DNA from 4 places in the Mesorhizobium sp. B2-3-2 genome. Region 2 is predicted to be linked to each of the others. Evidence: predicted binding sites of a transcription regulator. Region 2 holds the regulator's gene; each other region holds the start of a gene.

Region 1 (7,926 bases), on a different contig from region 2:
TGCCGCCGGCTGACCAGCGCCGACCTGCCGCAGATCCATTCAGCCATGCACCCGCTGTTTCGCGACGTGACCGACCATATCCGCACCGTCCAGGAAAAGATCGACAGCTTGCGAGAAGTGCTGGCCTTCGCCTTCGAGGCGAGCCTGCTGGTGGGCCAGAGCCAGGAAACGGCGATCTCGAAAAAGCTCGCCTCATGGGCGGCAATCCTGGCTGTGCCGACAGCCTTCGCGGGCATATACGGCATGAATTTCAGCGACATGCCGGAACTGAAAATGGAATACGGCTACCCGATGGTGCTGCTGGCGATCGCGCTGATCTGCAGCTTCCTCTACTGGCGGTTTCGCAAGAATGGATGGCTGTGAGAGTAGGGCAGTAGGCTAAAAGAACGCTCGCGAGCGCAAATTCTGCGCTACTGCCTTATACTCCCTTATCTATTCCGCCGCCGCTCCGCCGCCGGCTGGAAAGCCACACGGGCGTGATATTTGCAGTACGGCCCTGTTTCGGCGGCTTCGTTGCCGCAGAAATTGAAGTCCTCCGACAGCGGATCGCCGTTCGGCCATTTGCAGGTGCGCTCGGTGAGTTCGGTGAGCTGGAGGTGCCGCGAGATCGGCACCACCACATTCTCGACCGGCCGGATATAGTGGCGGGCCACCGGCTCGGCATCGAACTGCGCCTGCAGCGCCGTTGCTCCGATCGACGTCGTAACGTGGCGGGTCGCACTCGCGGCACGCGACACCGATTTCTGCGCGCCCGACCCTTGCGCCGTCTTCTTCTGGCGTGCCGGCGCCGCCGTGGCGCGCCCTCGGCCCGACAATTTCAGCCGGTGCACCTTGCCGATGACCGCATTGCGGCTGACCCCTCCAAGCTGGGCAGCAATCTGGCTTGCGCTCAGACCCTCCGACCACAGTTTCCTGAGAAGTTCGACCCGCTCGTCAGTCCAATTCATGACCGCGCTCCTGCTAAGCGTACGGCAATCGGAATCCATTCCCGGCCCAGCACCACTGCTGGGGCAGACACCACATATATCTGGTGATTAGGTCCGCCGCACGAAATCTAGTTATTTCCCGACTACAACTACCTTATGCGCTGACTCGGTGACAAGAGTCCGAAGTGCAACACGAATCGGTTTTTTCGGTTTTCCCCAACTTGCCAGCTCACTTATGAGCCGGCGTCCCGTCGGGAGGCTTGCCGCGCGCCACTACGCGACGTTTTCGTTGACTTCATGGCTGAAAAACCCGATAAGCCGCAAAGGCCGCCGCTTTGGCGGCTTTTTTGATTTTCCGGTTCCGGAGACGCATATAATGAGCGGTTCGGCGCTTTTCGAGACCTTTGCTCGCGCACCCCTGGCCTTCGACCATGGGGAAGGCACCTGGCTGGTTACCGACAAGGGCGAGCGATATCTCGATTTTGCCGGCGGCATAGCCGTCAATTCGCTAGGCCACGGCCATCCGCATCTGGTTGCGGCGCTCACCGAGCAGGCTGCCAAGCTCTGGCACGTCTCCAATCTCTACGAGATCCCGGGGCAGAGCCGGCTCGGCGAGCGGCTGGTCGATGCCACCTTCGCCGACAAGGTGTTCTTCACCAATTCGGGCGCCGAGGCGCTGGAATGCGCGATCAAGACGGCGCGGCGCTACCATTTCGTCAAGGGGCATCCCGAGCGCTTCCGCGTCATCACTTTCGAGGGCGCCTTCCATGGCCGCACGCTGGCGACCATCGCGGCCGGCGGCCAGTACAAATATCTCGAAGGCTTCGGCCCCAAGGTCGAGGGTTTCGACCAGGTCGGCTTCGACGATATCGACGCCGCCGAAAAAGCGATCACGCCGGAGACCGCGGCCATCCTGATCGAGCCGGTGCAGGGTGAGGGCGGTATCCGCCCGGTGCCGACACAGTCGCTGAAGCGGCTGCGGCAGCTCTGCGACCAGCACGGCCTGCTGTTGATCTACGATGAGGTCCAGTGCGGCATCGGCCGCACCGGCAAGCTGTTCGCGCATGAATGGTCGGGGGTCGCTCCCGACATCATGGCCATCGCCAAGGGCATTGGCGGCGGCTTCCCGATGGGCGCCTGCCTTGCCACCGACGAGGCGGCTGTCGGCATGACCGCGGGCGTCCACGGCACTACGTTCGGCGGCAACCCGCTGGCCATGGCGGTCGGCAATGCCGTGCTCGACGTGGTGCTGGAGGAGGGCTTCCTGGCGGCTGTGCAGCGCAAGGCGCTGTTGCTGAAGCAAGGGCTGGCAGGGGTGGCCGACGAATTTCCCGAGGTCATCGAGGACATCAGGGGCACTGGGCTGATGCTGGGCCTCAAATGCGCCATGCCCAACGGCAAGGTGAACATGGCGCTGCGCGACCAGCATCTGCTCGCGGTTCCGGCCGGCGACAACGTCATTCGCCTGCTGCCGCCGCTCACCGTCACGGACAGCGAGATCCACGAAGCGCTGGCGCGCATTCGCGCCGGCGCCAAGGCCCTGTCCGAGGCCATCGCCGCTGAAGCCGCGAAGTAAATTCGAAAGCTCCTGATGTCACTTCGTCATTTCACCGACCTCTCCGCCGTTTCCGAAGGCGACCTGCGCTCCATGCTGACCGACGCAGTGGAGCGCAAGGCGCGCCTCAAGGCGGGCGAGCGCTCGAAACCGCTCGAAGGCAAGGTGCTGGCGATGATCTTCGACAAGCCGTCGACGCGCACGCGCGTCTCCTTCGATGTCGGCATGCGTCAGCTTGGCGGCGAGACCATCATGCTGACCGGCACCGAGATGCAGCTCGGCCGCTCCGAGACCATCGCCGACACAGCCAAGGTTCTGTCGCGCTATGTCGATGCCATCATGATCCGTACCACCTCGCATGAGCGGCTGCTGGAGCTGACGGAGAATGCGACCATCCCGGTGATCAACGGGCTCACCGACGATACCCATCCTTGCCAGCTGATGGCCGACATCATGACCTTCGAGGAGCATCGCGGTCCGGTCGCCGGCAAGACCATTGCCTGGACCGGCGACGGCAACAACGTGCTGCATTCGCTGCTGGAAGCCTCGGCGCGGTTCCGCTTCAACCTCAACGTCGCGGTGCCCGAAGGCAGCGAGCCGGCGCAGAAGCATGTCGACTGGTCAAAGGCGCATGGCGGCAAGCTCTCCTTTACCCGCTCGCCAGAGGAAGCCGTCGACCAGGCCGACTGCGTCGTCACCGACTGCTGGGTGTCGATGGGCCAGGAGCACCGCGCGCGCGGCCACAACGTGTTTTCGCCCTACCAGGTCAACGCCAAGCTGATGGCCAAGGCAAAGCCCGACGCGCTGTTCATGCATTGTCTGCCGGCGCATCGCGGCGAGGAAGTGACGGACGAGGTCATCGACGGTCCGCATTCGGTGGTCTTCGACGAGGCAGAGAACCGGCTCCACGCCCAGAAGGCCGTGCTTGCCTGGTGTCTTGGGGCCTGAAGTGGACTTGAAGTGTCTTGGCGCTTGACGTGCCGGGGAACTTGATCTCCGGAGGCGCGATGCCTATCTGCGCGGCATCACGCAAATCAAGCGCGTTTAGACGCCTGCTCCCCAAAGGGCGGCATGGCCGCGCCCTGGAGCTTTGTCATGCTGGAAACCCATCAAGTGGCTGAACATCACCCCAAACTCGGCGAATTCGGTTACGCCGGCGATGATCACGTCGTGCCCTTCGAGGTCGGCCCGCTCGATGTGCGCGGCCGCACCGTTCAGCTCGGGCCGATGCTCGATGCGATCCTTGGCCGCCATGATTATCCCGAGCCGGTCGCCCGGCTGCTCGCGGAAGCCTGTGTGCTGACGGTGCTGCTAGGCACCTCGCTCAAGTTCGAGGGCAAGTTCATCCTGCAGACCCGCACCGACGGGCCTGTCGACATGCTGGTCGCGGATTTTTCCACGCCCTCGGCGCTGCGTGCCTATGCGCGCTTCGATGCCGACCGGCTGGAGGCGCTGATTGCGGCCGGCGAGACCTCGCAGCAAACGCTGCTCGGCAACGGTGTGCTGGCGCTGACCATCGACCAAGGTGCTCACACGCAGCGCTACCAGGGCATCGTCCAACTCGACGGCGAGACCCTGGAAGAGGCCGCGCGCACCTATTTCCGCCAGTCGGAGCAGATCCCGACCGATCTCCGGCTGTCGGTCGCCAAGCTTTTGACGCCCGGCCCCGGCGGGGCGCGCGAGCAGTGGCGGGCGGGCGGCATCCTGGCGCAGTTCCTGCCGCAGGCCTCCGAGCGCATGCGCGTTCCTGACCTGCCCGGCGGGGATGGCGATCCGCGCGAGGAGATCCACGATCCCACAGACAATTCCTGGCAGGAATTGCTGGCGCTGCTCGGCACCATCGAGCCGACCGAACTGATCGATCCGACCATCGGCGCCGAGCGGCTGCTCTACCGTCTGTTCCACGAGCATGGCGTGCGCGTCTTCGGCGGCGTTCCCGTCGCCGACCAGTGCTCATGCTCCCGCGACAAGATCCGCGGCATCCTTGAGGGCTTCTCCGCGCAGGAGATCAAGGACAGCACCGAGGACGGCGGCATCCACGTCGCCTGCGAGTTCTGCTCGACGCAATATGACTTCGACCCGGCCGAGTTTGCGGCGCAGTGAAGTGCTTCCTTCTCCCCGTCACTATACGGGGAGAAGGTGCCGGCAGGCGGATGAGGGGCAGCGCTGAGTTCGGCGTTAGGGCAGTCTTCATTCGGTGCGCGAGATAGATCTCCAGAGTCGACGCCGCCCCTCATTGTCCTGCCGGACATTTCTCCCCGTATAGTAACGGGGAGAAAGAGGCTGTCGCCGCCGCTTTCGCTAATTCACCGTTCGCCTCGTCCCTGGCAGATCCAGCGAAAACGCGGGGATGGCGATGTCGAATGTCTCGCCCCGCTCGTTGCGCATGGTGTAGTGGCCGACCATGATCCCCGACGGCGTCGAAAGCGGACAGCCCGACGTGTATTGGTAGCTGTCGCCGGGATTGAGTTCGGGCTGTTCGCCGACCACGCCGGCGCCTCGCACTTCCTCGACGCGGCCCGCGCCGTCGGTTATGTGCCAATAGCGCGACAACAGCTGCACGAATTCGTCGGACTGGTTGTCGATCGTGATCTGGTAGCCCCAGACATAGCGGTTTTCCGTAGGATCCGAGCGGTCCTCGAGATAGAACGGCCTGACCTGCACTTCTATGTTGCGCGTGACGGCGCGGTACATGAGCGGCTCCAAAAACACATCCGGTGTGGAACATTCGACGCTCTTTACGGTTCGATCAACCGTGCGCGTCCGAGTTGCCACCTCCAGGGGCAAGTGCCGACAAACAATGTCATTTGAGTGACACATGACAATGATGGTGTGCGCCAGCAATGCCGGGCGACTCGGGCGCTCTGTCGAACTGTCGAAAACGGCGGCCAAGCGGGCCGGTTTTTCTGGAGTGACCGGATATCGATGGAACTCGCTCTCATAACCGGCTCGCTTTCGATCGCTCTCATCGCCTCAAATCTCGCCAGCATCCTGCTCGCCTGCTCGCGCCTGAAACGGCGCGCCGCCATCGCGCCGCCGGCCGGCAAGCCGCTGCCTGTGTCGATCGTCATCCCGGCGCGCGGCGTCGAGCCGTTTACCCATGAGACGCTTGAGCGCGCTTTCTCGCTCGACTGGCCGCGCTACGAACTGATCTTCTGTGTCGCCCATGCCGACGACCCCGCGGTCAAGCCGATCCGCGCCGCCATCGCCCGCTTTCCAGCCGTACCGGCCCGCCTGCTTACCGGCGACGACCGCATCAGCGCCAACCCGAAACTGAACAATTGCGTCAAGGGCTGGGAGGCTGCGCGCCACGACTGGGTCATTCTCGCCGATTCCAACGTGCTGATGCCGAAAGACTACGTCCAGCACCTGATGGCGGCATGGCGGCGGGACACCGGCCTGGTTTGCTCCACGCCGATCGGTTCACGCCCTGACGGTTTCTGGGCAGAAGTCGAATGCGCCTTCCTCAACACGCTGCAGGCGCGCTGGCAATATGCCGGCGAGGCGCTTGGCCTCGGCTTTGCCCAGGGCAAAAGCATGTTGTGGAACAAGCAGATGCTCGACGCCAATGGCGGCATCCGTGCGCTCGCCGCCGAGATCGCGGAGGATGCCGCGTCGACCAAGCTGGTCAACAGGCTGGGCCTGCGTGTCAATCTCGTCGCTTCACCGTTCGAGCAGCCGCTCGGGCGGCGCATGCCGGGTGAGATCTGGTCGCGCCAGACCCGCTGGGCGCGCCTGCGCCGCGTCACCTTTCCGCTGTTCTTCGCACCCGAGATCCTGACCGGCGTGGCGGCCCCGCTCGTGCTGGCGCTGATCGCCGCGGCCAGCGCCGGCGTCAGCCTGCCCATGACAGCGCTTTGCGTGCTGGCGCTCGCCTACCTGCCGGAATGCATGCTCGCCTCGGCAAAGGGCTGGTATCTGTCGCCGCGCATCGTCGCCTCGATGATCGCACGCGACCTGATGTTGCCCGCGATCTGGGTGCGCGGTTGGCTGGGCGGGGCCGTCGACTGGCGCGGCAACGCCATGACCATCGGCACCAAGGCGGCCGAGCTCGAAGAGACGCCGTCGCGCGCTTGATGTCGGCGGTTGAGTTCGCCCTCTATTTCGCGGCCTTCAACGCCTGCGCGATGTCGTCCAGCAGGTCGTCGGTATCTTCCAGCCCGACCGACAGCCTGAGCGTGCCGGGTCCGATGCCGAGCTCGGCGCGCGCTTCGTCGCTGAGGTTCTTGTGCGTCGTCGTCGCCGGATGGGTGATCAGGCTTTTGGCGTCGCCGAGATTGTTCGAGATCAGGACGATGTCGAGCGCGTTCTGCAAGGCGAAGGCACCCTGCTTGCCGCCCTTGACGTCAAAGCAGATCAGGGTGGAGCCGCCCGACATCTGCTTCTTCACGACGTCAGCCTGCGGATGGTCGGCGCGACCGGGATAGATGACGCGGGCGATCTCCGGCTGCTCGGCCAGGAAATCGGCGATCTTGCCGGCGCTTTCCGTCTGCTGGCGCACGCGCAGCGGCAGCGTTTCCAGGCCCTTCAGCAGCGTCCACGCGTTGAACGGCGACAGGCTGGGGCCGGTATGGCGGAAATAATCGTGCAGGTTCTCGTCGATCCACTTCTTGTCCGACAGGATGACGCCGCCGAGACAGCGGCCCTGGCCATCGATGTGCTTGGTCGCCGAATAGACCACGACATGCGCGCCGAGCTGCAACGGCTTCTGCTGCAGCGGCGTGGCGAAGACATTGTCCACGACCAGCCGCGCGCCGATCGAATTGGCAAGCGAAGCGACGGCTGATATGTCCACCACCTCAAGCGTCGGGTTGGTCGGGCTTTCCAGGAAAAACAGCTTGGTGTTGGGCCGCACCGCCTTTTCCCAGTTGGCGATGTCGGTGCCGTCGACCAGCGTCGCCTCGATGCCGTAACGCGGCGCCAGCGTCTCGACCACCCAGCGGCAGGAGCCGAACAGCGCGCGCGCCGCAACGATATGGTCGCCGGCCTTGACGCTGCACAGGAGTGCCGCCGTCACCGCCGCCATGCCGGACGCGGTGGCGCGCGCGTCCTCGGCGCCTTCGAGCGCGCACATGCGCTTCTCGAACATGTCTACGGTCGGATTGGCGTAGCGCGAATAGATGAAGCCCGGTTGCTCGCCCTTGAAGCGGGCTTCGGCGGCTTGGGCCGTCTCATAGACATAGCCCTGGGTCAGGTATATCGCCTCGGAGGTTTCACCGAAGCCGGAACGCAGGGTCCCGCCATGCACGAGTGCGGTCTGAGGCTTCCAGTTGCGCGTCTTGCTCGTCATCGTCCTATCCAAACACAAAAAAACCGGCCGCGAAAAAGTCGCAACCGGTCCATACGGCCTTGCGGCCCGACGGTCCTTTAGCGACTTGTTTAACGTGGCTGCAAGCCGACCGGCCAAATCACCACGGGATAACGACCCTTTAGACCCGCGCCACG
Region 2 (7,926 bases):
TGGTCTTCACCCAGATCCTCGGCGAGACCGGCTACGGTTTCGAGATCGTCGGCAATGGCCGCAAGGCGCTGGACGCCTTCGGCAGGCTCAATCCGTGCATGATCCTGATGGACGTCTCGATGCCGGAGATGAACGGGCTCGAGGCGACCGCCGCCATTCGCCGGCTGGAGGAGGAAACCGGCACGCATGTGCCGATCGTCGGGGTCACCGCGCATGCGCTCAAGGGCGATCGCGAACGCTGCCTTGACGCCGGCATGGATGATTATCTGCCCAAGCCGATCAGCCCCAGGGCCCTGCTCGAAAAGGTCGAGCGCTGGGTCGGCGCCGGTCGCCAGGCCCGGCGCAACGCGGGATAGGCTTCGCGCCTTCCACGGGATTGCGGCGAGAATCAGTCGGGGTCGGCCGCTGCCCTTCGAGCAAGACTATGGTGCGATCGCACCATATCAAAGCCGGCGTCCAGCCGGGACAATGACGGCATCGAATTTCCGCTCTCTTCTAGTTACGGGCGGGAGCAGCGACCGCCAGTACGAAGCAGCGTCAATCTACCCCAACGGACCTGTTTTTGGCGATGGCCCGGCCAAGACATCCTCTGGCCTCGAGCAACGCGCTCCCGTCCGGCTTTTCTTCGATCAGCGATCCATGCCGAATCCGATGGCTGTTTGGGTGGCCGGATAGCGCAAGTCCCTGATTCCCGTAGGCAAACCGGCGCCATGCCGCAGCCGTTGACCGCCATCGCCTTTCCAAGCGTCGGCGACGCGTTACCGGGCTGACACGAAACTGTCATGCGACTGTTATAATCGAACGCTATTGGCTCAGCGGGCGCTGGCAAGGAATGGCGCCGAGAGACCATCTTCCGAACAGGAGCAGGCCACATGAGACATTTCATCCGCTCGGCGGCCGTTGCGATCGCAATGGCTGCGGCGTCCACCCTCACCCTTTCAGCGGCAATGGCAGCTGACATCTCCGGCGCCGGCGCCACCTTCCCTTACCCGATCTATGCGAAGTGGGCCGATGCCTACAAGAAGGAGACCGGCATCGGTCTCAACTACCAGTCGATCGGCTCGGGCGGCGGCATCAAGCAGATCAAGGCCAAGACCGTCACCTTCGGCGCTTCCGATGCGCCGCTGAAGGGCGAGGATCTCGAATCCACCGGACTTGCACAGTTCCCGATGGTGATGGGCGGTATCGTTCCGGTCGTCAATCTCGAAGGCATCAAGCCGGGCGAACTGGTGCTCGACGGCCCGACGCTGGCCGATATCTTCGTCGGCAAGATCACCAACTGGAACGACGCGGCGATCGCCAAGCTCAATCCCGACGTCAAGCTTCCCGACCAGGCGATTGCCGTCGTGCATCGCTCCGATGGTTCGGGCACCACGTTCAACTTCAGCTACTATCTGGCCGACGTCAGCGCCGACTGGAAGTCGAAGGTCGGCGTCAACACCGCGCTCGAATGGCCGGTCGGTATCGGCGCCAAGGGCAATGAAGGCGTCGCCAACAACGTCTCGCAGACCGGCGGCTCGATCGGCTATGTCGAATACGCCTACGCCAAGCAGAACAAGCTGACCTATGCCGACATGATCAACAAGGACGGCAAGAAGGTCGAGCCGACGGCGGCGGCGTTCTCGGCGGCGGCGGCCAATGCCGACTGGAGCTCGCAGCCGGGTTACGGCGTCATCCTGGCCAACCAGCCGGGCGCCGAATCCTGGCCGATGACGTCGGCCACCTGGATTCTGGTCTACAAGAAGCCCGGCGACGTGGCTGCGACCGGTGAAGCGCTCAAGTTCTTCGCCTGGTCCTACGCGAAGGGCGACGACATGGCCGGGGCGCTGGACTACGTTCCGATCCCCGACGCGGTCGTCAAGAGCGTCGAGGACATGTGGGCCAAGGACATCGTCGGCGAAGACGGCAAGCCGCTCTATTCCGCCATGTAATCCCTGCTGAATGAGGAGGGCGCTTCACGGCGCCCTCCCTGTCTTCCTTGAAACGCGAGGGCCAGATGACCGCCGTCTCCGAAGCCATGCCATCGTCGGCCGCCATGCGGGCCAGGGAAGCGACGGTCCGGCGCTTCGCGCTCACCGATACGATTTTCCGGGCGGCGACACGCTTTTCCGCCATCCTCGTCCTGCTCATCCTCGGCGGCGTGGCGATTTCGCTGTTTGCCGGCTCGTGGGAAGCGCTGTCGAAATTCGGGTTCTCCTTCCTGACGACCGAATCGTGGAACCCGGTTACCGAGAATTTCGGGGCGCTGGCCCCGATCTACGGAACCATCGTCACCGCCGCCATCGCTATCCTGATCGCCGTTCCCATCGGCATCGGCATCGCCATCTTCCTTACCGAACTCTGCCCACGGCCACTCCGGCGCCCCATCGGCATCGCCGTCGAGCTGCTTGCCGGCATACCCTCCATCATCTACGGCATCTGGGGCCTGTTCGTGTTCGCGCCGTTCCTGCAGACGACGGTGCAGCCCTTCATCATCAAGCTTTTCCACGACGTGCCGGGGCTCTCCAGCCTGTTTGCGGGTCCGCCCTACGGCATCGGCCTTTTGACCTCGGCGCTGATCCTTGCCATCATGGTCCTGCCCTTCATCACCTCGATCACCAAGGATGTCTTCGACACGGTGCCGGCGGTGCTGAAGGAATCGGCCTATGGCATCGGCTGCACGACCTGGGAGGTCACGCGCCGCGTCGTCATCCCCTATACCCGCGTCGGCATCATGGGCGGCGTCATGCTCGGCCTCGGCCGCGCGCTCGGCGAAACCATGGCGGTAACCTTCGTCATCGGCAACGCCCACCGCATCAGCGCCTCGCTTTTCGCGCCCGGCACGACGATCTCGGCAACCATCGCCAACGAATTCACCGAAGCCGACGGCGATCTCTATACGTCTTCGCTGGTGGCGCTCGGCCTGATCCTGTTCGTCATCACTTTCCTGATCCTTGCCCTTGCGCGCTACATGCTGCTGCGCATGGACAGCCGCACGGGAGCCTGACCGATGTCGACGGCCACATCGCTTCACAATCGACGCAAGCGCAGGAATGCCGTGATGATGACGCTATGCGTCACGGCGGCGGGCGTCGGTCTGGCCTGGCTGGCGCTGATCCTCGGCGCACTGCTCTATAAGGGCCTGTCGGGTGTTTCGCTGTCTGTGTTCACCGAAATGACACCGCCGCCCGGCGATGCCGGCGGCCTGCTCAATGCCATCTACGGCAGTATCATGATGACAGTCATCGCCGTCATCGTCGGCACGCCGATCGGTGTCCTCGCTGGGACCTACATGGCCGAATATGGCCGCTTCTCGCGCCTCACCACGATCGTGCGCTTCATCAACGACATCCTGCTGTCGGCACCCTCGATCATCGTCGGCCTGTTCGTCTACGAGCTGCTGGTGCGGCCGATGGGACATTTCTCGGCGATCGCCGGTGCCGTCGCGCTGGCCATCCTGGTCATCCCGGTCGTCGTGCGCACCACCGAGGACATGCTCAACCTGGTGCCTAACGCCTTGCGCGAGGCCGGCGCCGCGATCGGCGCGCCGCGTTGGGTGGTCATCCGCTCGGTCGCCTACCGTGCGGCGCTGTCGGGCATCGTCACCGGCATATTGCTGGCCATCGCCCGCATTTCCGGCGAGACGGCGCCGCTGCTCTTCACAGCGCTCAACAACCAGTTCTGGTCGAGCAATCTCAACGCGCCGATGGCCAGCCTGCCCGTCACCATCTTCCAGTTCGCTCTCAGCCCCTACGAGGAATGGCAGCAGCTGGCGTGGACCGGCGCACTCATAATCACCCTTACGGTTCTCGGGCTGAGCATCTTGGCCCGCAGCCTTACCGGACGCAGAGAGGACAGATGAAACCGATGTTGTCCACCGAGTTGAACACGCCCGAAGTCGCGGTCGAGAAAGCCAAGATCGAGGTCAAGAACCTCAATTTCTACTACGGCCAGTCGAAGGCGCTGAAGGATATCAGCCTGTCGCTGCCCGAGCGCAGCGTCACCGCCTTCATAGGGCCTTCGGGCTGCGGGAAGTCGACGCTGCTGCGCGTCTTCAACCGCATCTACGAGCTTTACCCGAAGCAGAGCGCCGAGGGCCAGGTGCTGCTCGACGGCCAGAACATCCTCGACCGTTCGCAGGACCTCAACCTGCTCAGAACCAAGATCGGCATGGTGTTCCAGAAGCCGACGCCGTTCCCGATGTCGATTTACGAGAACATCGCGTTCGGCGTCAGGCTCTATGAGAAGCTCAGCAAGGCCGAGATGGACGGCCGTGTCGAGCAGGCGCTGAAGCGCGCGGCACTGTGGAGCGAGGTCAAGGACAAGCTCAACGCCAGTGGCCTCAGCCTTTCGGGCGGCCAGCAGCAGCGCCTCTGCATCGCCCGCACGGTGGCGGTGAAGCCAGAGGTCATCCTGCTCGACGAGCCTGCCTCGGCGCTCGATCCGCTGTCGACCGCCAAGATCGAGGAACTGATCGACGAGCTGCAGGCCGATTACACGATCGTCATTGTCACCCATAACATGCAGCAGGCGGCGCGCGTGTCGAAGCAGACCGCCTTCATGTATCTGGGCGAGCTGGTCGAGTTCGACCGCACCGAGAAGATCTTCACGTCGCCCCGCGAGAAGCGCACGCAGGACTATATCACCGGCCGCTTCGGCTGATCCCAGGCATACGAGGACCAAGATCATGGCCGAACATACAGTCGCAGCCTTTGACGAAGATCTCGGACAGATCAGCAGGCTGATCCGCGACATGGGCGATCTCGCCTCATCGATGGTCGGCGGCGCCACCAAGGCGCTCCTGAATTCCGACAACGCGCTCGCCCAGCGCATCGTCTCCGACGACGCGATCATGGATGCGCGCCAGCGCGAACTCGACGACCGCGCCATCACCCTGATCGCCAAGCGGCAGCCCATGGCGGATGATTTGCGCCATGTCGTCGGCTCGATCCGCATGGCTGGCGATCTCGAACGCATCGGCGATCTGGCCAAGAACATCGCCAAGCGCGTCGGCACCGTCGGCCTGGCCGCCACGCCGCGCGACCTGTCGCACTCCATCGATGCCATGGCGCAGCTGGTACTGATCCAGGTGCAGGGCGTGATCGAGGAGTATGGCGCCCGTGATGCCTCGGCGCTTGCCAAGCTGCGCGCCGACGATGAACGCATCGACGTCAAATACACATCGGTGTTCCGCGAGCTGCTGACCTACATGATGGAGGATCCGCGCAACATCACCGCCTGCACGCATCTTTTGTTCTGCGCCAAGAACCTCGAGCGCATCGGTGATCATGTGACCAACATTGCCGAAAATGCCTATTATGTGCTGACCGGCACGCAATTGCCCGCCAATCGCCCGAAGCAGGACGAGACGGCGATGTCGGCGCCAGCGGCGTGACGGCAGGGGTGACCAGTCGATGATCGCGCCACGCATCATGGTGGTGGAGGACGAGGAGCCGCTGGGTGTGCTGCTCCGTTACAATCTGGAATCGGAGGGTTACCAGGTCGAGGTGGTGACGCGCGGCGACGAAGCCGAGATCCGCTTGCAGGAGAATGTCCCCGACCTTCTTGTGCTCGACTGGATGGTGCCGGCGGTTTCCGGCATCGAACTCTGCCGCCGTCTCCGGATGCGCCCCGAGACCGAGCGGCTGCCGATCATCATGCTGACGGCGCGCGGCGAGGAAAGCGACCGGGTGCGCGGTCTCTCCACCGGCGCCGACGACTATCTGGTCAAGCCGTTCTCAACCCCGGAATTCATGGCACGCGTCAAGGCGCTGCTGCGCCGCGCCAAGCCGGAAGTGCTGTCCAGCGTGCTCAAGGTCGGCGACATCGTGCTCGACCGTGAATCGCACCGGGTCTACCGCAAGAAGAGCGAGATCCGGCTCGGGCCGACCGAGTTCCGCCTGCTCGAATTCATGATGCGCCATCCGGGCCGGGTGTTCTCGCGCAGCCAGCTGCTCGACAATGTCTGGGGCGAAACGATCTACATCGACGAGCGCACCGTGGACGTCCATGTCGGCCGGCTGCGCAAGGCGGTCAACAACGGCCGCATGCCTGACGTGATCCGTACTATCCGTGGCGCGGGGTATGCGATCCGCGAAGACTAGGGATATGTCACGCAACATTCTCGCCCACGCCTGATTTCGCCTGTGCCCCCGGTGCGAAAATTTCCTGGTCGACGTAGGTCAGCGCGCGCATGGCGCAGCCCTCGCGGATCAGCGGCAGTTCGTTCGGCTCGGTGTCGAAGGAAATCGATTTCGAGTGCTGGCCGCCGGCGGTCTGGGCAATGGCTTCGCGCAGAGCCGGCTCGATCAGGTCGAAGGCGGCGGCGCTGACGCCGACCATGGCGACCGGCGCCGGATCGATCAGGGCGAACAGGCTGCCAAGGCCATAGCCCAGCGCCTCGCCGGCCTTGCGGTAGGCTTCGCGCTCCGGCCCGTCCTTTTCGCGCGCCGAGGCCGCCAGCGCACGCATGTCGGCGTCGCTGACGTCGACGGGCTCGGTGTCCTCGCCAAGCTGCCTCGCGTTGCGCCAGATGGCATAGTTGCCGGCATAGGCCTCGACGCAGCCGCGCCGGCCGCAGCGGCAGAGCGCCCCGCCCGGGCGATGGATCATGTGGCCGAACTCGCCTCCGGATGAATGGGTGCCGGTGAACAGTTCGCCCTTCAGCACCAGGCCCATGCCGATGCCGTGCGACAACAGGATGGCGATGAAGTCGTCGCGGTAACGCCGGGGATCGCGCCAGCGCAGCGCCACCGCCATCATGTTGCAATCGTTCTCCATGGTGGCGGGAATGCCGAACTCGGCCTCCAGTATGTCGGCGAAGGCGATGTCGGTCTGCGGCGTGATCGGCGACCACAGCATGGCGCGCGCATCCGTATCGGTGATGCCCTGGATCGCCAGCGCGATACGAGCGATGCTGGCGACGTCGAGGTCGGGATCCTCGAACCGTCGCCTGACGATGGCCACGCATTCGCCGATCAGCGCCTCGCGCGACATGGTCAGCGTGTCCAGCCGGCGTTGCTCCTCCGATATCACCTGGCCGGCATAGTCGATGACGGCGACGGAGAGGAAATTCAGCGACAGCACCACGGTCATCACCGCCGCGGCTTCAGGGTTGAGGCTGAGGCCGATCTGCGGCCGGCCGCGTTTCATCGCACCGGCCTCGCTCGGCTTGCTCTGCGCCAGGATGCCTTCGCCGATCAGGTCGGAGGAGATCGCCGATATGGTGGAGTGGCTGAGCCCGGTGGTCGCGGCAATCTCGGTGCGCGACGGCTGCCCGGCACGGCGCACGGCCGCGATCACCATCGCCCGATTGCGTCGGCGCAGATCGTCGTGGCGAATTCCGACCGACATGTTTCTCGCATCCTCCCGGTCGCCGTCTTCTCTCCCCAGGCCCAGCGACCGCCAAATACTGGCAGAACCGGCCTTGGCTGTCATTATTTATTCCGGAGCTCGAAAAAAATTCACGAGGACATCAAAATACATCAGAATCGACGTTGACAGCGTTCCGACGATGGACCAGTGTTTTTTCGAGGCTCGAAAAAATAGAGCCTTTGTGCCGGCCTTCGGGCCTGTTTGGTCGCGCCATACGCGGCGCAGGGAGGATAAGATGAAGAGATTCACAGCCGCTATCCTGGCGGGTGTCGCCATGTCGCTGACGCTCGCGTCGGTCGCGCAGGCGAAGGACAAGGTCATCGGCGTTTCCTGGTCGAACTTCCAGGAAGAGCGTTGGAAGACCGACGAGGCCGCCATGAAGAAGGCGATCGAAGCCGCCGGCGACAAGTATATTTCCGCCGACGCCCAGTCCAACCCCGGCAAGCAGCTCACCGACGTCGAGAGCCTGATCTCGCAGGGCGCCAATTCGCTGATCATCCTGGCGCAGGACGCCTCCGCCATCGGCCCGGCGGTGCAGAAAGCGCTCGACGAAGGCATTCCGGTCGTCGGCTA
Region 3 (7,926 bases), on a different contig from region 2:
CGGCGTCACCCCCGACGCGATGGCGATTGCCATCGACAGCGGCAAGGCGACGATGGCGACGGTCAGCCCGGCAATGGCATCGGCCCTGAGATGTTCGAGCCCGTAGCCTTCGCGCCAGACCGTCGCCAGTTTCGGTGTGAACAGTTCGGAAAAAGTCGGCTTTGCCGGCCCATGGACCGGTTTGCGCGCGATTTTGTGGAGTGTCTGCCCGATCTCGTCCATGGACTGCCTTCCGCACTTGAAAGGCGGCGGGATCGTCGGCAGGACTGTCGGCGGTCGCCGTCGCGACTTATGCCGGCTCAGCTTTCGGATTGGGCGGCACGGCAGGCTTGAGGCGCACGCCCCGGCCGCCGCGCTCACTGGGTTGATTCTCGCCGATCAGCTCCACCCCGGCCTCGTCGAGGGCCTGGATGACCTTCATCAGCGTATCGACCACGCCCCTGACCACGCCATCGCTCGCTTCCATACGCTGGATAGTGGGAAGCGAAACGCCGGCGCGCTCGGCGAGCGTCTTCTGATCGATGCCGGCCAGCGCCCTCGCGGCGCGCATCTGCGCGGCAGTGATCATCGGCCGGGATCCCCGTCTGAGTCTGCGGATATGATGTATAATAGGATCATTATGATGTTTCAAGCATCAGGATGCACGCTTGACCCTTGATCATCATAGCTATCGAGCATTTTTCGGATACTTCCCGGGCATTGAGAGCTATGGTGTTCCATCTGGGGCAGGGGATAACGCGGTTGACCATCTTCAAGACATTGACGACATCGGCATGCCTGATATCGGTGGTCCTTCTGCTAACGGGCTGCGGACACTTGATCAACCGGCTGATCTGACCGCTTCCCGCTCGGGCGTCGTCAGGCATCGTCACGCACCACCCTGCGCCGCTGCAGGACCCTTGCCGCCAACCAGCACAGCATGGCCCAGGCAAAGCCCGCGCACCAGCCGGCCAGCACGTCCGACGGCCAATGGACGCCGAGATAGATGCGGCTGATGCCGACCAGCACCGTCGTCAGCACGGCGAGGGCCAGAACATAGATCTTCGTCGTCCGGCCATGCAGGAAGCGCGCCGCAAGCGAGCCCAATGTGAGATAGGTCACCGCCGACAGCATCGCGTGGCCGCTCGGGAAGGAAAGCGAGGTCTCGTTGACCAGATGCGAGACGAGCTCGGGCCGCGGCCGGTCGACGCCGAGCTTCAGCAGGCTCGACAGCGTCTGGCCGCCCGCCACGGCGACGAAGATGAGAAGCGCGGTCCCGGGCCTGCGGATCAACAGCAGATAGATGATCGTCGCCGCCGTGATCAGCACCAGCACGCTGGTGCTGCCGAGGCTGGTGATGTCGCGCATCGCCCCTTCCATCCACGGCGGGCCGACCGGGATACCGGGTTGGCCCGCCTGGCGGAAGGCAAGCATGATTTCAGCGTCGAAGGCGTGCGGCGTGGTGGCCCGTGCCACCTCCATCAATTCCACGAAGCCCCAGAGGCCGGCGGCGACCACAAGGCCGGCCAGCAGCACCGGGAATTCGACCCGGCTCAGCAGAGCCTTTGCCGCAGTCTTCATCGGACCTCGTTTCGCAACCATGGTTTGCCGGTCATCGCCCTTGCACATAGGGTCCGAGCGTGATCAGCGCCACGGCCGCGATCGCCAGCACGATGCCGGCCGCTTGCAGCGTATTGATGCGTTCGCCGAAGAATATCAGCGCCACCAGATTGACCGATACCAGCTGGATGACGGCCGACAGGCTGAACGACACCGACATGCCGAACTCGCGAACCAGCCGCAGCATGATCAGGTTGCCCAGCGAATAGAGCGCAAGCGTCAGCACGATCTTGCCCAGGCTGGGCGCCATCCCCCATTGCTTGGCCGCCGCCGCCGCCAGCAGAAAGATCACGGTCGAAAGACCGAGCTGAAGTAACCCCGAAAAACTCACCCTGCCCCTCGATATTGATGCCGGTCGTCCGTGCCTTGTTTCGCAAGCGCGTCGGGACGTCAAGCAGCTGCCGTGGGACCAGGCTCTTGTGTCGGCAGGACCGAAGCGCCAAAGTCGCGGCCACTGCCCTGCCCCTGCGGGTGGGGGCGAGGAGCGTGTCGTGCGATTTCTCGAAACCTTGTCGCGGCGCTGGAACGGACTTACGCTGGCTCTGCAGTTCATCATTGCCGGCGGTTTTGGGCTGCTTGCGGTGATGCTGGTGGTCGGCTTCTGGGTCACCGCGCAAATCCGCGAAAGCGTGCTCCATAATTCGGCGGCCACGACTGCCCTTTATGTCGACAGCGTGATCGCTCCGCTGCTCCCCGATCTGCGCACGAACCGCCAGCTCGATGACACCGTCAAACGGGCGCTTGACGAGACCCTCGGCCAAGGCGCGCTCGGCAAACGGCTGTTTTCCTTCAAGCTGTGGCGTCGGGACGGCACGGTGCTGTATTCGAAGGACACGGCCTTGATCGGCCGGCAGTTCGGCCCGAGCGCCAACCTGCGTGCCGCCTTCGCCGGGAATGTCGTCGCCGAGTTCAACGAGCTAGGCGACGAGGACGACGAGGAGGAGAGGGCCGCCGGCGTGCCGCTGCTGGAAATCTACAATCCAGTCCGCGAACCCTGGTCGGGCGAGGTGGTCGCCGTCACCGAATTCTACGAGATCGCCGACGATTTCCAGGCGGCTCTGGCTTCCGCCTTGCTGTCGAGCTGGCTGATCGTGGCCGGCGCCACGCTGGCGGCGCTGCTGCTGTTGTCGGGGATCGTCATACGTGGCAGCCGCACCATCGACAAGCAGCGCGGCGTTCTGCAGGGCCAGGTCTCCGAGCTGCAGGCGCTGGTCTCGCAGAACCGGGCGCTGCGCCTGCGCGTCCAGCAGGCGTCGCGCCGTGCCACGGCGCTCAATGAACGATATTTGCGTCGCATCGGTGCCGACCTTCATGACGGGCCGGCTCAGCTCGTCGCGCTGGCGGCGCTGCGTTTGGACAGCCCCGCCATTTCCGGCGAGGGTGCCTCCAGCGACAGCCGTAACGCCGAGATCGCCATGATCCGCATGGCGCTGGACGACGCGATGCGTGAAATCCGCGGCATCTGCAACGGCCTTGTCCTGCCGCAGATAGAAACGGCCGCGGCCGGCGACATTCTGCGTCTTGCCGTCGACGAGCATCAACGCAGGACCCGCAGTTCCGTGGCGCTGACCCTATCCAGGCAGTTGCCCGAACTGGGCGCTTCGGAGAAGATCAGCATCTATCGCTTCGTCCAGGAGGGGCTGAACAACGCCTACCGTCATGGGCAGGGCAAGGATCAGGAGGTGAAGGCCGGGATGACAGGCGGCAAGTTCTTCGTTGAAGTATCGGATGGCGGGCCCGGATTCGATCCGAGGCGGGCCGAGGGCCTGGGGCTCGCCGGCATCAGGGAGCGCATCGAAAGCATTGGTGGCCAGTTCGAGACCACGACCGGCCCGCAGGGAACACGATTGATGATTACGCTAGCCGTCGAGGATCAACCATGATCGCTACCATCCGTGTCGCCATTGTCGACGACCACCCGCTGTTTCGCGAAGGCGTTACCCGCAGCCTGTCGGAGATCGGCGGCTTCGAAATGGTGGCCCAGGGCGCCACGGCGCAGGATGCCGAACGCATCGCCTCGACTTTGCAGCCCGACATACTGCTGCTCGACATCAGCATGCCGGGTGACGGTCTTGCGTCGGTGGCCGGCATACTGGGTGCCAATCCCGGACAGAAGATCGTCATGCTGACGGTCTCGGAGGCCAATGCCGACGTGGCGCGGGCGCTGAACGCCGGTGTGCGCGGCTATGTGCTGAAGGGGGTCGGCTCGCGCATGCTGGCCGAAATCCTGCATGGTGTCGCGGCCGGCGAGACCTATGTGTCGCCGACCCTGTCGGCCCGCCTGCTTTCGGACCTGCAATCGCTGCAGCCGGCCAACGGCAGGACGGACCGCCTGCGTCAGCTCACCGGACGCGAGGCCGAGATCCTGCAGCTGGTGGCGGAAGGGCTGAGCAACAAGGAAGTGGCGCTGCGGCTGGCGCTGCAGGAAAAAACGGTCAAGCATCATATGACCGGTGTGCTGTCCAAGCTCAACGTGCGCAATCGCACCGAGGCGGCGCTGCTGATGCGCGAAGCGCGGGATCGGGCCGGCAGCTAATCCTGGTCGCCGCAAGGGATCCCCGGTTTGGGATAACGACACGCATAAATGAAAACCTGAAGCGCGGTGCAGCGGAACGCTCCAGGGCAAAAAAAGACGGCCCCTGTACGGGGCCGGAGCGACAAGCTCACCTCCGCCGGGGGGCGGCGGAGGTGACACGTAGAGCGGGCGATGCCCGCTCTACAGCCCCTTGAGGCGGCTTATATCCGCCGCCGTCGCAGGGCGCTCGACGATCGTGCGTCCCAGCGCGTCGGTCATTTTGAAGCGACCCTTCTCGATCTCTTCGCCGAAGCCGTTAGGGTGCTGCACCACGATCTTGTTATCGTCTATTTCGACACGATCGCCGGTTGTTGCGTTCACATGCTTGCCGGAGCTGTTGGCACCCTTCCCCTTGCCAGTGTTGCCGCCGCCATTGTTCCCGTTACCGCCGGCGTTGCCATTGTTGCCACCGGCGTTGCCATTGTTGCCGCCGCCGCTATTCCCGCCCCCACCATTTCCGTTACCCCCGTTACCCCCATTGCCGCCGTTCCCACCAGGTGCGGCTTGGGCGCCGGACGCGGCAATGCCTGCGGTGGAACCGTGAAAATCGAGGTGATAGGGGGCTATGGTCAGCGCCAGTGCCGGCACTGCTCTCAGGGCCAGCCAGCAACAATGAGCCATGATCGAGCTGCGCATCAGTCCCTCACTTGATCGGACCGGCAAATTCAGAGGCCATCTCGTGCAGGTACGCGACCATCGGCGACATGGCGTGTTCGTGTAAGTGGCCCACGACCGATGCCGCGGCAATCCGGACCTTCGCCCCGATCGGTTTAGGACCTTAGTCCGAGTTTCAAACCGGATGTGGCGCGAGGTTCGCGGTCAAGCTGGCGGGTGCACGAATGTCACGAAAGTGTGACCGATCGTCTATAAGGGGTCGAAACGCGTGACACGCTCCAGCCATCCAGGAAGCCAGAGGCAGACCCATGACCGACCATCGCTCGCCCGACGCCAGATTCCGCACCAGCCTGCTTGAGGAAAACGAAGGTCCGGCGACCAACCCCACTGACAACAGCACCATGGGCGAAATCATCGCCGAGCGGTTCTCCCGCCGCGCCTTCCTCAAAGGTTCGCTGGCCGTCTCGGCCATCGCCGCCACCGTCGGCCCGTTGGCGCTCGTGGCCGCCGACGATGCGCGTGCCGCCGAGGGTTCGGCCTTTTCGTTCGACGAACTCGAAGCCGGTATCGACGACAAGCACCATGTCGCGTCGGGCTACGATGCCGACGTGCTGTTGCGCTGGGGCGATCCGCTGTTTGCCGATTCGCCGGCGTTCGACCCGGCCAGACAGTCGGCTGAGGCCCAGGCAAGACAATTCGGCTACAACAACGACTATGTCGGCTATATCGGGATCGATGGCTCCGCCGAGCATGGCCTGCTGGTCGTCAACCACGAATACACCAATCCGCATCTGATGTTCCCGGGCATCGTCAAGATCGTCGAGAAGGACGGCAAGAAAGCGGCCGAACTCGCACCGCTCTCGAAGGAGCAGGTCGACGTCGAGATGGCGGCACATGGCGGCACCATCGTCGAGATCCGCAAGGAAGGCGGCAAGTGGCAGGTGGTGCGCGACGGCAAGTTGAACCGCCGCATCACCTCCAACACCGAAATGGCGCTGTCAGGCCCGGTCGCCGGTCATGACCGTGTCAAGACCAATGCCGACCCATCCGGCACCAAGGTCGTCGGCACATTCAACAACTGCGCCGGCGGCGTCACGCCCTGGGGTACCTATGTCATGGCCGAGGAGAACATCCACGGCTATTTCTCGGGCGAACTGCCGGAAGGCCATAAGGAAGCCGCCAATTACAAGCGCCTCGGCATTCCGGAAGGGGCCTATGAATGGGGCGCGCATTACGACCGCTTCGACCTCGCCAAGGAGCCGAATGAGCCCAACCGTTTCGGCTGGATCGTCGAGGTCGACGTCAACGATCCGGCATCCACGCCGAGGAAGCGCACCGCAATGGGCCGCTTCAAGCATGAAGGCGCCGAATCGATCGTCGCCAAGGATGGGCGCGTCGTCTTCTATCTCGGCGATGACGAGCGCTTCGACTACGTCTACAAATTCGTCACCGCGGGCCGTTTCAATCCGGACGACCGCGCCGCCAACATGAACCTGCTCGACGACGGCACGCTGCATGTCGCCAAATTCGCCGCCGACGGTACGGTGGAATGGCTGCCGGTCGTCTTCGGCCACGGTCCGCTGACGGCGCAGAACGGCTTTGCCGGCCAGGCCGACGTGCTGATCGAGACGCGGCGTGCCGCCGACCTGCTCGGCGCTACCAAGATGGACCGTCCCGAGGACATCCAGCCCAATGGTGTCAACGGCAAGGTCTATGTCATGCTGACCAACAATTCCAAGCGCAAGGCCGACCAGGTCGACGCCGCCAACCCGCGCGCCGACAACGTCTTCGGCCACATCATCGAGATATCGGAGGATGGCGGCGATTTCGCCGGCACCAAGGGCAAATGGGAAGTGCTCCTGAAGTGCGGCGATCCGGCGGTTGCCGATGTCGGCGCCACCTTCTCCACCGCCACCACGGCCAATGGCTGGTTCGGCATGCCCGACAATTGCGCGGTCGATTCGGCCGGGCGTCTGTGGGTCGCCACCGACGGCCAGGGCCCGAAGGCCACCGGCCGCACCGACGGCCTGTGGGCGGTCGACACCGAAGGGCTGGCGCGCGCGACGTCAAAACTGTTTTTCCGCGTGCCGATCGGCGCTGAAATGTGCGGGCCGCTGTTTGCGCCCGACGATCAGACTGCCTTCGTCGCCGTCCAGCATCCGGGCGACGGCGGCGAGGATTGGGAGGCGTTCGGCCGCCCGTCCTATTATGAGGATCCGTCGACGCGCTGGCCCGATTTCAAGCCGGACATGCCGGTGCGGCCGGCGGTCGTCGCCATTACCAGGCAAGGCGGCGGCAAGATCGCGATTTAGAGCAATTGCAGGAAAGTGGGTTTCCGTCCGACGCGTAAAACGAACCACCAGCACGTTTCAGGGGCCGGAATTGGCGATCCGCCGGGCAATCCGCTCGGCGATCGCCTTGGCCTGGATGGCGGCATTGGCGAAGCAGCCGCGGATGCTCGGCCGCATGCCGGTGAACCAGAGGCCAGGCAGTTTCGGATCCGCATCGCCGCCGTTGAAGAGCGGAACGCCCTTGCCGTCGAGCACGCCGAGATCGCCGACCATCTGCTCAAGCCCGGTGCGGTAGCCCGTCGCGGCAATGACGATATCGGGATCGATCAGGCTGCCATTGGCCAGGATGACTCCGTCGCGGGTGAATTCCCGCACTCCCGGCACCACGGTGATCCTGCCCGAGCGGATGGCGTCGATCGCGCCCTCGTCGGCGGCTATCGCGGTGTAGTCGGTGGTCAGGCGGCTGGCGCCGCCCACCGGTGCCGGCGGCACGCCGAATTTCGTCAGGTCGCCGAAAACCAGTCGCTGCGTCAAGGCGATCACCGCATCGGCGACCCGCAAAGGCAACCGCGCCATCAGCGGCGACAGCCGGTGCACGGCAATCTTGCCGATGCGCTTGGGCAGGACCGACGGACCATTGCGGGCCGACAGCCACAGCGAGGCGGCGCCTGCCTGAGCCAGGTGGTTGAGCGCGTCTATACCCGAGTTGCCGGCGCCGACGACCAGCACCTTCTTGCCGGCATAGTCCTTCGCGTCGCCGAAATCCGCCGAATGGATGATGTGGCCGGCGAAATCCCGCATTCCATTCCATTCGGGGATGAACGGCTGTCTGTCGCGGCCGGTGGC
Region 4 (7,926 bases), on a different contig from region 2:
CTTCGAGCGGATCGTCAATGTACCCAAGCGCGGCCTCGGCGAAACCACCATCCGTCAGATCCACGACACGGCGCGGGCGCTGCGCGTGCCGATGCTGGAAGCCGCCGGCAAGCTCGCCGAGAGCGACGAGTTGAAGCCCAAGCCGCGCGCCGCATTGCGCGAGGTCGCGGCCAATTTCGAACGCTGGCAGAAGGCGCTGGAAACCACGCCGCACACAGAACTCGCCGAGACCATCCTGGAAGAGAGCGGCTACACCGACATGTGGAAGAACGACCGTTCGGTCGAGGCGCCCGGCCGGCTGGAGAACCTGAAGGAGCTGATTCGCTCCATGGAAGAGTACGAATCACTGCGCTCCTTCCTCGAACATGTCGCGCTGGTCATGGATGCCGAGCAGAACGCCGAACTCGACGCCGTCAACATCATGACGCTGCATTCGGCCAAAGGCCTCGAATTCGAAACCGTCTTCCTGCCGGGCTGGGAGGAAGGCCTGTTCCCGCACCAGCGCGCGCTGGACGAAGGCGGCCGTTCCGGCCTGGAGGAAGAGCGCCGGCTGGCCTATGTCGGCGTCACCCGCGCCAAGAAGAACCTGCATATCTGGTTCGTCTCCAACCGCCGCATCCACGGCCTGTGGCAATCGACGATTCCCTCCCGCTTCCTCGACGAACTGCCTGAAACCCATGTCGAAGTCGCCGAAAGCGGCAACTCCTATGGTGGCTACGGCAATTCCTATGGCGGCGGCTCGTTCGCTTCCGGCCGAGGCGGCCGCCAGAATCCCTATGGCGCCTCGCGCTTCGACAATGTCGGTGCCGAAAAATCCGGCGCCTTCTCCAACAGCTACGCCACGCCAGGCTGGCAACGGGCGCAGCAGAACCGCACCGAGGCGACCGACCGCAACTGGGGCTCGCGCTCCGGCCACCAGGTCGAGCGCATCGGCTACGGCGAGACCGATTCCGGCTACGGCGCCGGCCGCACGAGCGTCAAGGGCCGCACCATCGACGGCGAGCTGGTCGCCAAATCCGTCGCCGATAAGCCGTCCCCCTTCAACGTCGGCGATCGCGTCTTCCATCAGAAATTCGGCAACGGCAACATTTCGGCCATCGAGGGCAACAAGCTGACCATCGACTTCGACAAGGCCGGCCAGAAACGCGTGCTGGACGGGTTTGTCGCGGCCGTGTGAGAGACGCCTTTCTGCTCTTCCGTAGAATTGGCGAAGCCCTCAATCCACCTTCTTCTCGCCGGCCTCGCCGGCCTTGACGATATCGCCCGTCGTAAACAGGATTTCCTTCAGTTCCGCGCGCCAGTCCGTCTTCTGGCGCAGCAGGAATTCGAGGTCCATGCCGAAATGCTTGAACTCCTCGCCTTGCGCGTTCTTCATGATGGCGCGGGCCTGTGGGTCCTTCTCCACCGACATGCGCTGTTCGTACCAGCTGATCGCTTCCGCTTCCTCGATCAGCGAGGTGATCATGCGGGCGAAGGTCCGCACCTCCTGCGACAATTCTTCGGGCGGTTCGTGATACTGGTCGAAACCCATGTGGTCGTCCTCCCTCAATGGCTCGCAACGCGAGCAGGCACCGGCCGTGCCATGAATGCATGAGAGGCGCAGCAGGTTCCGGATCGCTTCCACAATTCAGGACGATGAAAGGAACAAGCTATCTCACGATACCGGCGCCGCCCCGCCCTCTTCGGTGCGGCGCGCGATGAAATCATCGAGCACAGCTGATGTGGCAATGGCCGTCGCCGGCGGCTCGAAATCGGCGAGGATGCGCTTCCAGATGCCGGTGGCGCGTTCGGTAGCGGTCTTGGAACCGGTCTGCGTCCAGTTGCCGAAATTCGACCAGTCGGCCACCAGCGGCTCGTAGAAGGCGGTGCGGTAGCGCGCCATGGTGTGACCTGCCGAGAAGAAATGGCCGCCGGGCTGCACTTCGGCGATCGCCTCGAAGCCGATGGCATCGTCGTCGCCGGGCGTGGCGACGCACAGTTCAGCCACCGTCTGCAACGCCTCGATGTCGGTGACCAGCTTTTCGAAGGAAACGCTCAGCCCCCCCTCCAGCCAGCCGGCGGCATGGATGCACACGGTAGCGCCCGCCAGCACCGAGCCCCACAGCGCAAACTGCGTCTCATGCGCCGCCTGCGCATCGGAGATGTTGGCCGCGCTGCCGCCGCCCGAACGCCACGGCAGGCCGGTGAAGCGCGCCAGTTGGCCGGCCCCCAGCGTCGCCTTGATATGCTCCGGCGTGCCGAAGGCCGGCGCGCCTGATTTCATGTCGACATTGGAGGAGAAGGAGCCGTAGACGACAGGCGCGCCCGGCCGCACGATCTGCGCCAGCGTCAATCCGGCCAGCGCCTCGGCATGCTGCAAAGTCAGCGCGCCGGCCACCGTGATCGGCGCCATCGCACCCGCCAGGCAGAAAGGCGTGATGATCAGGACCTGCCCGGCTCTGGCGAAGTCGATGATGCCTTGCGCCATCGGGATGTCGAGCTGGCGCGGCGAATTGGTGTTGATGACGGTGTAGCAATGGGCGCCCGAGCGAAACTCGTCTTCGGACAGCCCGCGGGCCAGCCTGATCATCTCGAAGCTGTCGTCGACCTGCGGAGTGCCGCGCGCGAACACGAACGGGAACTTGTCCGAAAGGGTCAGTTGCGCCCGGTTGACGGCGTAGTGACGGAAACGGTTGTCGATGTCCTGCGGCTCGATGCAGGGTCCCAGCATATGCAGGACGTCGAAATGCTGCACCAGCCTGATGAGTTCCTCGAAGGCGGCCAGCGTTCCGGGCCGCCGGCCGCGCTCGAGATCGGTGACGTTCGGCGCGCCGGAGCCCGCCAGGAAGGTCATCGAGCCGAGTTCGAGCGGCAGGTCGCGGGCACGTGCGCCGGCATGAGCGTGGATCGATCGCGGCGCCGAGGCCAGCGCGGCCGCCACCATGTCGCGGCCGATCCGCACCATGTCGGTATCGGGGTCGACCAGGGCGCCGGCGCGGGCGAGCAGGTCGCGCGCCTGCGGCAGCAGAACTTTGATGCCCAGCTCTTCCAGCACGCGCAGCGCCGTATCGTGGATCGAGGCGACGTGGTCGTCCGAAAAGATCGGCTGCGGTAGGAACGGGTTCTTCAGCAAGCGGTAATTGGGCCGGCGGCTGCTCTCGCTGCCGGCCTCGCCGATGCGTCCCCGTCGGCGCTCGCGCCTGCTTTCGCGTGCTGCGTCATCGATCATCCGGAAACCTCCTCATTGCCGCATCGCCTTGCCCAAGGGATCGTAAGGCGAAGCCGGAATGACACGCGCCGGCCGCTCGGTGCCGACAATGTGCACGCAAAGCGCCGTTCCTTCCTCGGCAAAATCGTCATCCACCAACGCCAGCGCGACGCTTTTGCCGATCGTGTAGCCAAAGCCGCCGGAGGTGACGAAGCCAACGCGCCGAGCGCCGTGCCAGACCGGTTCGAAGCCGCTGGCGTCCGCATCGACGGCATCGACTTCCAGCGTCACGATGCGTCGTCCAACACCCGGCTTGCGCTCCTTCAGCGCCGCCTCGCGGCCAACGAAATCGCCCTTGTCGAAGGCGATGAAGCGGTCGAGCCCTGTCTGGCCGGGCGTGTAGCCTTGCGTGAATTCGCGCGACCAGATGCCGAAGCTCTTTTCCAGCCGAAGCGCGTTGAGTGCGTAATAGCCAACTTCGGCGAGGCCGAGATCCTCACCGGCGGCAAGCAGCGTTTCGCGCAATGTGGCATGCATGGTGGCCGGGCAGTTGATCTCGAAGCCGAGCTCGCCGGCGATCGAAAGGCGAGCCATCCGCGCCCCCACCATGCCGATGTCGAATTCGCCGCATGGCATGAATGGCAAGGCTTTGGAGGAGATGTCCTGGTGCGTCGTGCGCTCGACGATCTTTCTGGCATTGGGACCAGTGACCAGGAAGCCGGACATCGCATCTGAAATATCGGTGACGCAAACGCCTTCAGCCACATGCGCTTCGAACCAGCGCATGTGGAATTCGCGCAGATAGTAGGAGCCCATCAGCCAGTAGTCGCCATTGCCCCAGTTGAAGACGGTAAGATCGCCCTTCAGCCGCCCGTCCGGCCCGAGCACCGGCGCCAGTCTCGCCTGTCCCACCTTCGGCAGCCTGCAAACCAGAAGCCTATCGAGCCAGGCCTCCGCGCCCGATCCTGAGATCGCGTAGCGCGCATAGGCCGAGATATCGATGAGGCCGGCGGCGCGCCGGACTTGCAGCGCCTCGTCGCCGATGATGTCGAAGGCGTTGGAGCGCCCGAGCGTCGTCTCCTCGCGGAATCCCATCGGCGCGAAATAGGCGGGGATTTCCAGCCCCCAGGAGGCCGTCCATTCGCAGCCGGCCGCACTCATGCCGTCATAGGCGCCGGGGCGCTTCAGCGGCCGGCCCGCCGGCAGCCGCTCGTTGGGAAAGGTCATGACGAAACGGCGAGAATAGAACTGGCGCGTGGTCTGCCTGAGATATTCCCGGTTCGCGGCGAAGGCGCCGTAGCGGGCGATGTCCATGCCGAAGATGTCGGCCTGCGGCTCGCCGCAAATCATCCATTCGGCCAGCGATTTGCCGACGCCACCGCCCTGGCTGAAGCCGGCCATGACGCCGCAGGCGACCCAGTAATTCTTCAGGCCGCGCACCGGCCCGACGATCGGATTGCCGTCCGGGGTGAAGGTGAGGGCGCCGTTGACCCATTTGCGGATGCCTGCCGTCGCCAGGCAAGGGAAGCGCTCATGCGCCTTGGCAAGTTCCGGGCTGATGCGGTCGATGTCTTCGGGGATAAGCTCGATGCCGTAATCCCAAGGCGCGCCGTCCATGTTCCAGTGCTTCGGGTTCTGCTCGTAGACGCCAAGCAGCACGCCCTTGCGCTCCTGCCGCAGATAGGAAAAGCCGTCGAGATCGACGGCCAGGCCGAGCTCCTTGTCGAGGGCAGCGACTTCCGGAATGTCCTCGGTGACGAAATAATGGTGCTCCATCGGCGTTACCGGGAGCTCAACCCCGGCCATGCGGCCGAGTTGCTTGGCCCACAGCCCACCGGCATTCACGACATGCTCGGCGGTGATGGTGCCTTGCTCGGTGACCACGCCCCAATGGCCATCGGCCCGCGCCTTCAGCTCGACCACGCGGTTGCGCAGGATGACGTCGGCGCCGCGCTTCTTGGCGGCACCGACATATGCATGCGTCGTGCCGTAGGGGTCGAGATGGCCTTCGTTGGAATCGTAGAGGCCGCCGAGCACCCCGGTGACATCGACGATCGGGCAGATCGCCTTGATCTCGTCAGGCGTCACCAGCCGGGCGGTCTCGATGCCGACCGACTGGAATACCGCCCAGGCCGATTTCAGCCACTCCCAGCGCGCCGGATCGCTGGCGATGTTGACCCCGCCGGTCATGTGCAGGCCGACGTCCTGGCCGGATTCGGCCTCGATCTCACGGTAAAGGTTGATGGTGTAATCCTGCAGCGCGGCGACATTGGGATCGGCGTTGAGCGCGTGGAACCCCGCCGCCGCATGCCAGGTCGAGCCCGCCGTCAATTCGGCGCGCTCGATCAGGGCCACATCCGACCAGCCGAACCGCGCCAGGTGATAAAGCACCGAAGCGCCCACCACTCCTCCCCCGATGACGACTGCGCGGTAATGAGACCTCAAGGCTTCCCTCCCCGGACTGTCCGAAACGGGCACCCTATACGTACTGTACATAAGTGTCTAGTACTACGGACAGCTCCTGGACGCTGTCGAACCTGTGTCGGAACGATCGATTTTTCGGCGCGGCCGCACTTCCCCAGCAGCGTCGCGGCGGGCCGACGCGAATGCGTCACCAACAACTGTCATGCAAGCATCATGTTCGCGCCTTAGACCGCTTGGCGAGGGCACAAGCGGCCCTCCAGGGCGGCAGCCTCGCCGCCCCCAGGCAGCCTCAGAATTCCGCCGTCCCGGCGCTTTGTCATCAAGGGGATATCCATGACGGATCTACGCTTATTCTCGTTGCGGCTGCTGGCCGCCGCGCTGGCGGCCTCGGCCGTTTCGCTGCCCGCCTTCGCCGACAGCTCGGCCAGCGTCGGCGGCGACAGTTTCGTCAACAAGGGGCTTGTGGGGGTTGGCCGCATCCCGGCCGGCCAGCGCGACAGGTTCGGCGAGACCTTCGGCTCCGGTTCCGGCATGTCGATCGACACCGCGGGCTGGAGGCATGATGCCGGTACCTACAAGGGCTCGCTTTGGCTGCTGCCCGACCGCGGTTATAACGTCGTCGGCACCACCGACTACCGGCCGCGCCTCAACACGATCAACATCGAGTTCGCCCCTGCGGCGCCAGGTGCCGCGCCCACAGCCGGCCAGGAGCAGACCGGTCTCAAGGCGACGCTCGCTGACACCATGCTCCTGACCGACGACAAGGGTGCCGACGCCAGCGGTCTCGACCCGTTGAACGGCGTGCGTCCCGCCGCTGGCGACATGCCTGTCCTGCCGCAGGCCGACAACGGCAAGCTCGCGCTCGACAACGAGGCGATTGTGCGGCTGCCTGACGGCACTATGCTTGTCTCGGACGAATACGGTCCCGACATCTACCGCTTCTCCGCCGACGGCCGTCTGATGTCGGCGACCCAGCCCCCGGCCGCGCTCGTGCCGATGCGCCACGGCACGGCCAATTTTGCTTCCGACAATCCGGGCCCAGGTGCTGCCGAACCCGATCCAAAGGATCCCGAGACCGGCCGCCAGAACAATCAGGGCCTCGAAGGCATGGCAATGACGCCGGACGGCAAGTTCCTGATCGCGGTTTTGCAGTCGGCAACACGGCAGGATGGCGGTGATTCGGCCTCGACACGCCAGAACACCAGGGCGCTGGTCTATGACGCCTCCGATCTTGCCCATCTCAAGCTGGCGCACGAATACGTCGTGCCGCTGCCGGTGTTCAAGGACCCCAAGGGCAAGACCAAGGTGGCTGCGCAAAGCGAGATCGTGGCGCTGTCGGATACCGCTTTCCTGATGCTGGCGCGCGACAGCGGCAACGGCCAGGGCCTGAAGGGCGACGAGTCGCTCTATCGCAAGATCGACATCGTCGACCTTTCCGGCGCGACCGACATCGCCGGCGGTCCCTTCGATGCCGCCGACAAGCCGGTGGCGCCCAAGGGCATGCTCGATCCGTCGGTGACGCCGGCAAGGCTGACGCCGTTCATCGACATCAACGACAAGGCCGAGCTTGCCCGCTTCGGCCTGCACAATGGCGCGCCCAACGACAAGGACAACCTCTCGGAGAAGTGGGAAGCGATGTCGCTGGCGAGCGTGCTCGATCCGAAGCTGCCCGACGACTATTTCCTGTTCGTCGCCAACGACAACGACTTCCTTGCACAGGACGGCTTCCAGGTCGGCGCGCCCTACAAGGCCGAGGACGGTGCTGATGTCGACACCATGTTCCTTGTCTATCAGGTCACGCTTCCCGGCCTCGCCAAGAAGTAAGCATCTTACCGGAGGCGCCTGGCGGCGCCTCCGGCCCGACAAGCATGATCGGATGCACGACGGCATGCCTTGCCCGCCGTCGCTCCTTTCGCAAAGGTGCATCCCGGTCGGCCCTGCGGTATCCTGCGTGCCGGACTCAAAAGAACCAGCTTTGCCGGATTGCCCGCCATGGATGAAAAGATGCCCGCGCGCCGGCGCACCGGTGACCTGACCAGCGGCCCCATTCCACGCACGCTCCTGCTGTTCGCCCTGCCGGTGCTCGGCTCCAACGTGCTGCAATCGCTCAATGGCTCGGTCAACGCCGTCTGGGTCGGCCGCTTCCTCGGCGAATCCGCGCTCACCGCCACCTCCAATGCCAACCTGGTGCTGTTCCTCATCCTCGGCACGGTGTTCGGCATCGGCATGGCGGCCACCATACTGGTGGCGCAATCGGTCGGCGCCCGCGACCTGCCCGAGGCGCGCCGCATCGTCGGCACCAGCGCCACCTTCTT

The links. Region 2 encodes PhoB, which activates phosphate uptake and scavenging genes when phosphate is short. Its sites were predicted from a motif close to TGTCATNNANCTGTCAT; they were not measured.
Region 1: a site for PhoB is predicted at 5,283-5,299, ahead of FJ964_RS08765 (ceramide glucosyltransferase). Genes of this name have one in related genera too.
Region 3: a site for PhoB is predicted at 5,015-5,031, ahead of FJ964_RS18680 (PhoX family phosphatase). Genes of this name have one in related genera too.
Region 4: a site for PhoB is predicted at 5,810-5,826, ahead of FJ964_RS26080 (esterase-like activity of phytase family protein). Genes of this name have one in related genera too.

The regions. Positions count from the first base shown of each region.
Region 1 covers NZ_VFWA01000003.1:9,147-17,072, reverse strand. The annotation lists gene FJ964_RS08795 (magnesium and cobalt transport protein CorA) at 1-363, shown strand, start outside; gene FJ964_RS08790 (GcrA family cell cycle regulator) at 429-947, opposite strand; gene FJ964_RS08785 (aspartate aminotransferase family protein) at 1,303-2,502, shown strand; gene argF (ornithine carbamoyltransferase) at 2,518-3,429, shown strand; gene FJ964_RS08775 (Hsp33 family molecular chaperone) at 3,553-4,584, shown strand; gene apaG (Co2+/Mg2+ efflux protein ApaG) at 4,783-5,175, opposite strand; gene FJ964_RS08765 (ceramide glucosyltransferase) at 5,407-6,558, shown strand; gene FJ964_RS08760 (O-succinylhomoserine sulfhydrylase) at 6,581-7,771, opposite strand; SAM riboswitch at 7,829-7,906, opposite strand.
Region 2 covers NZ_VFWA01000023.1:40,835-48,760, reverse strand. The annotation lists gene FJ964_RS29685 (PAS domain-containing protein) at 1-356, shown strand, start outside; gene pstS (phosphate ABC transporter substrate-binding protein PstS) at 873-1,931, shown strand; gene pstC (phosphate ABC transporter permease subunit PstC) at 1,997-2,986, shown strand; gene pstA (phosphate ABC transporter permease PstA) at 2,990-3,841, shown strand; gene pstB (phosphate ABC transporter ATP-binding protein PstB) at 3,838-4,641, shown strand; gene phoU (phosphate signaling complex protein PhoU) at 4,667-5,374, shown strand; gene phoB (phosphate regulon transcriptional regulator PhoB) at 5,394-6,083, shown strand; gene FJ964_RS29650 (ROK family protein) at 6,091-7,332, opposite strand; gene xylF (D-xylose ABC transporter substrate-binding protein) at 7,589-7,926, shown strand, end outside.
Region 3 covers NZ_VFWA01000007.1:231,708-239,633, reverse strand. The annotation lists gene FJ964_RS18720 (SulP family inorganic anion transporter) at 1-222, opposite strand, end outside; gene FJ964_RS18715 (helix-turn-helix transcriptional regulator) at 290-568, opposite strand; gene FJ964_RS18710 (phosphatase PAP2 family protein) at 859-1,560, opposite strand; gene FJ964_RS18705 (hypothetical protein) at 1,592-1,930, opposite strand; gene FJ964_RS18700 (sensor histidine kinase) at 2,091-3,482, shown strand; gene FJ964_RS18695 (response regulator transcription factor) at 3,479-4,135, shown strand; gene FJ964_RS31010 (hypothetical protein) at 4,316-4,810, opposite strand; gene FJ964_RS18680 (PhoX family phosphatase) at 5,098-7,101, shown strand; gene FJ964_RS18675 (NAD(P)/FAD-dependent oxidoreductase) at 7,159-7,926, opposite strand, start outside.
Region 4 covers NZ_VFWA01000016.1:116,933-124,858, reverse strand. The annotation lists gene FJ964_RS26100 (UvrD-helicase domain-containing protein) at 1-1,177, shown strand, start outside; gene FJ964_RS26095 (hypothetical protein) at 1,217-1,531, opposite strand; gene FJ964_RS26090 (trimethylamine methyltransferase family protein) at 1,655-3,208, opposite strand; gene FJ964_RS26085 (FAD-dependent oxidoreductase) at 3,221-5,632, opposite strand; gene FJ964_RS26080 (esterase-like activity of phytase family protein) at 5,945-7,435, shown strand; gene FJ964_RS26075 (MATE family efflux transporter) at 7,604-7,926, shown strand, end outside.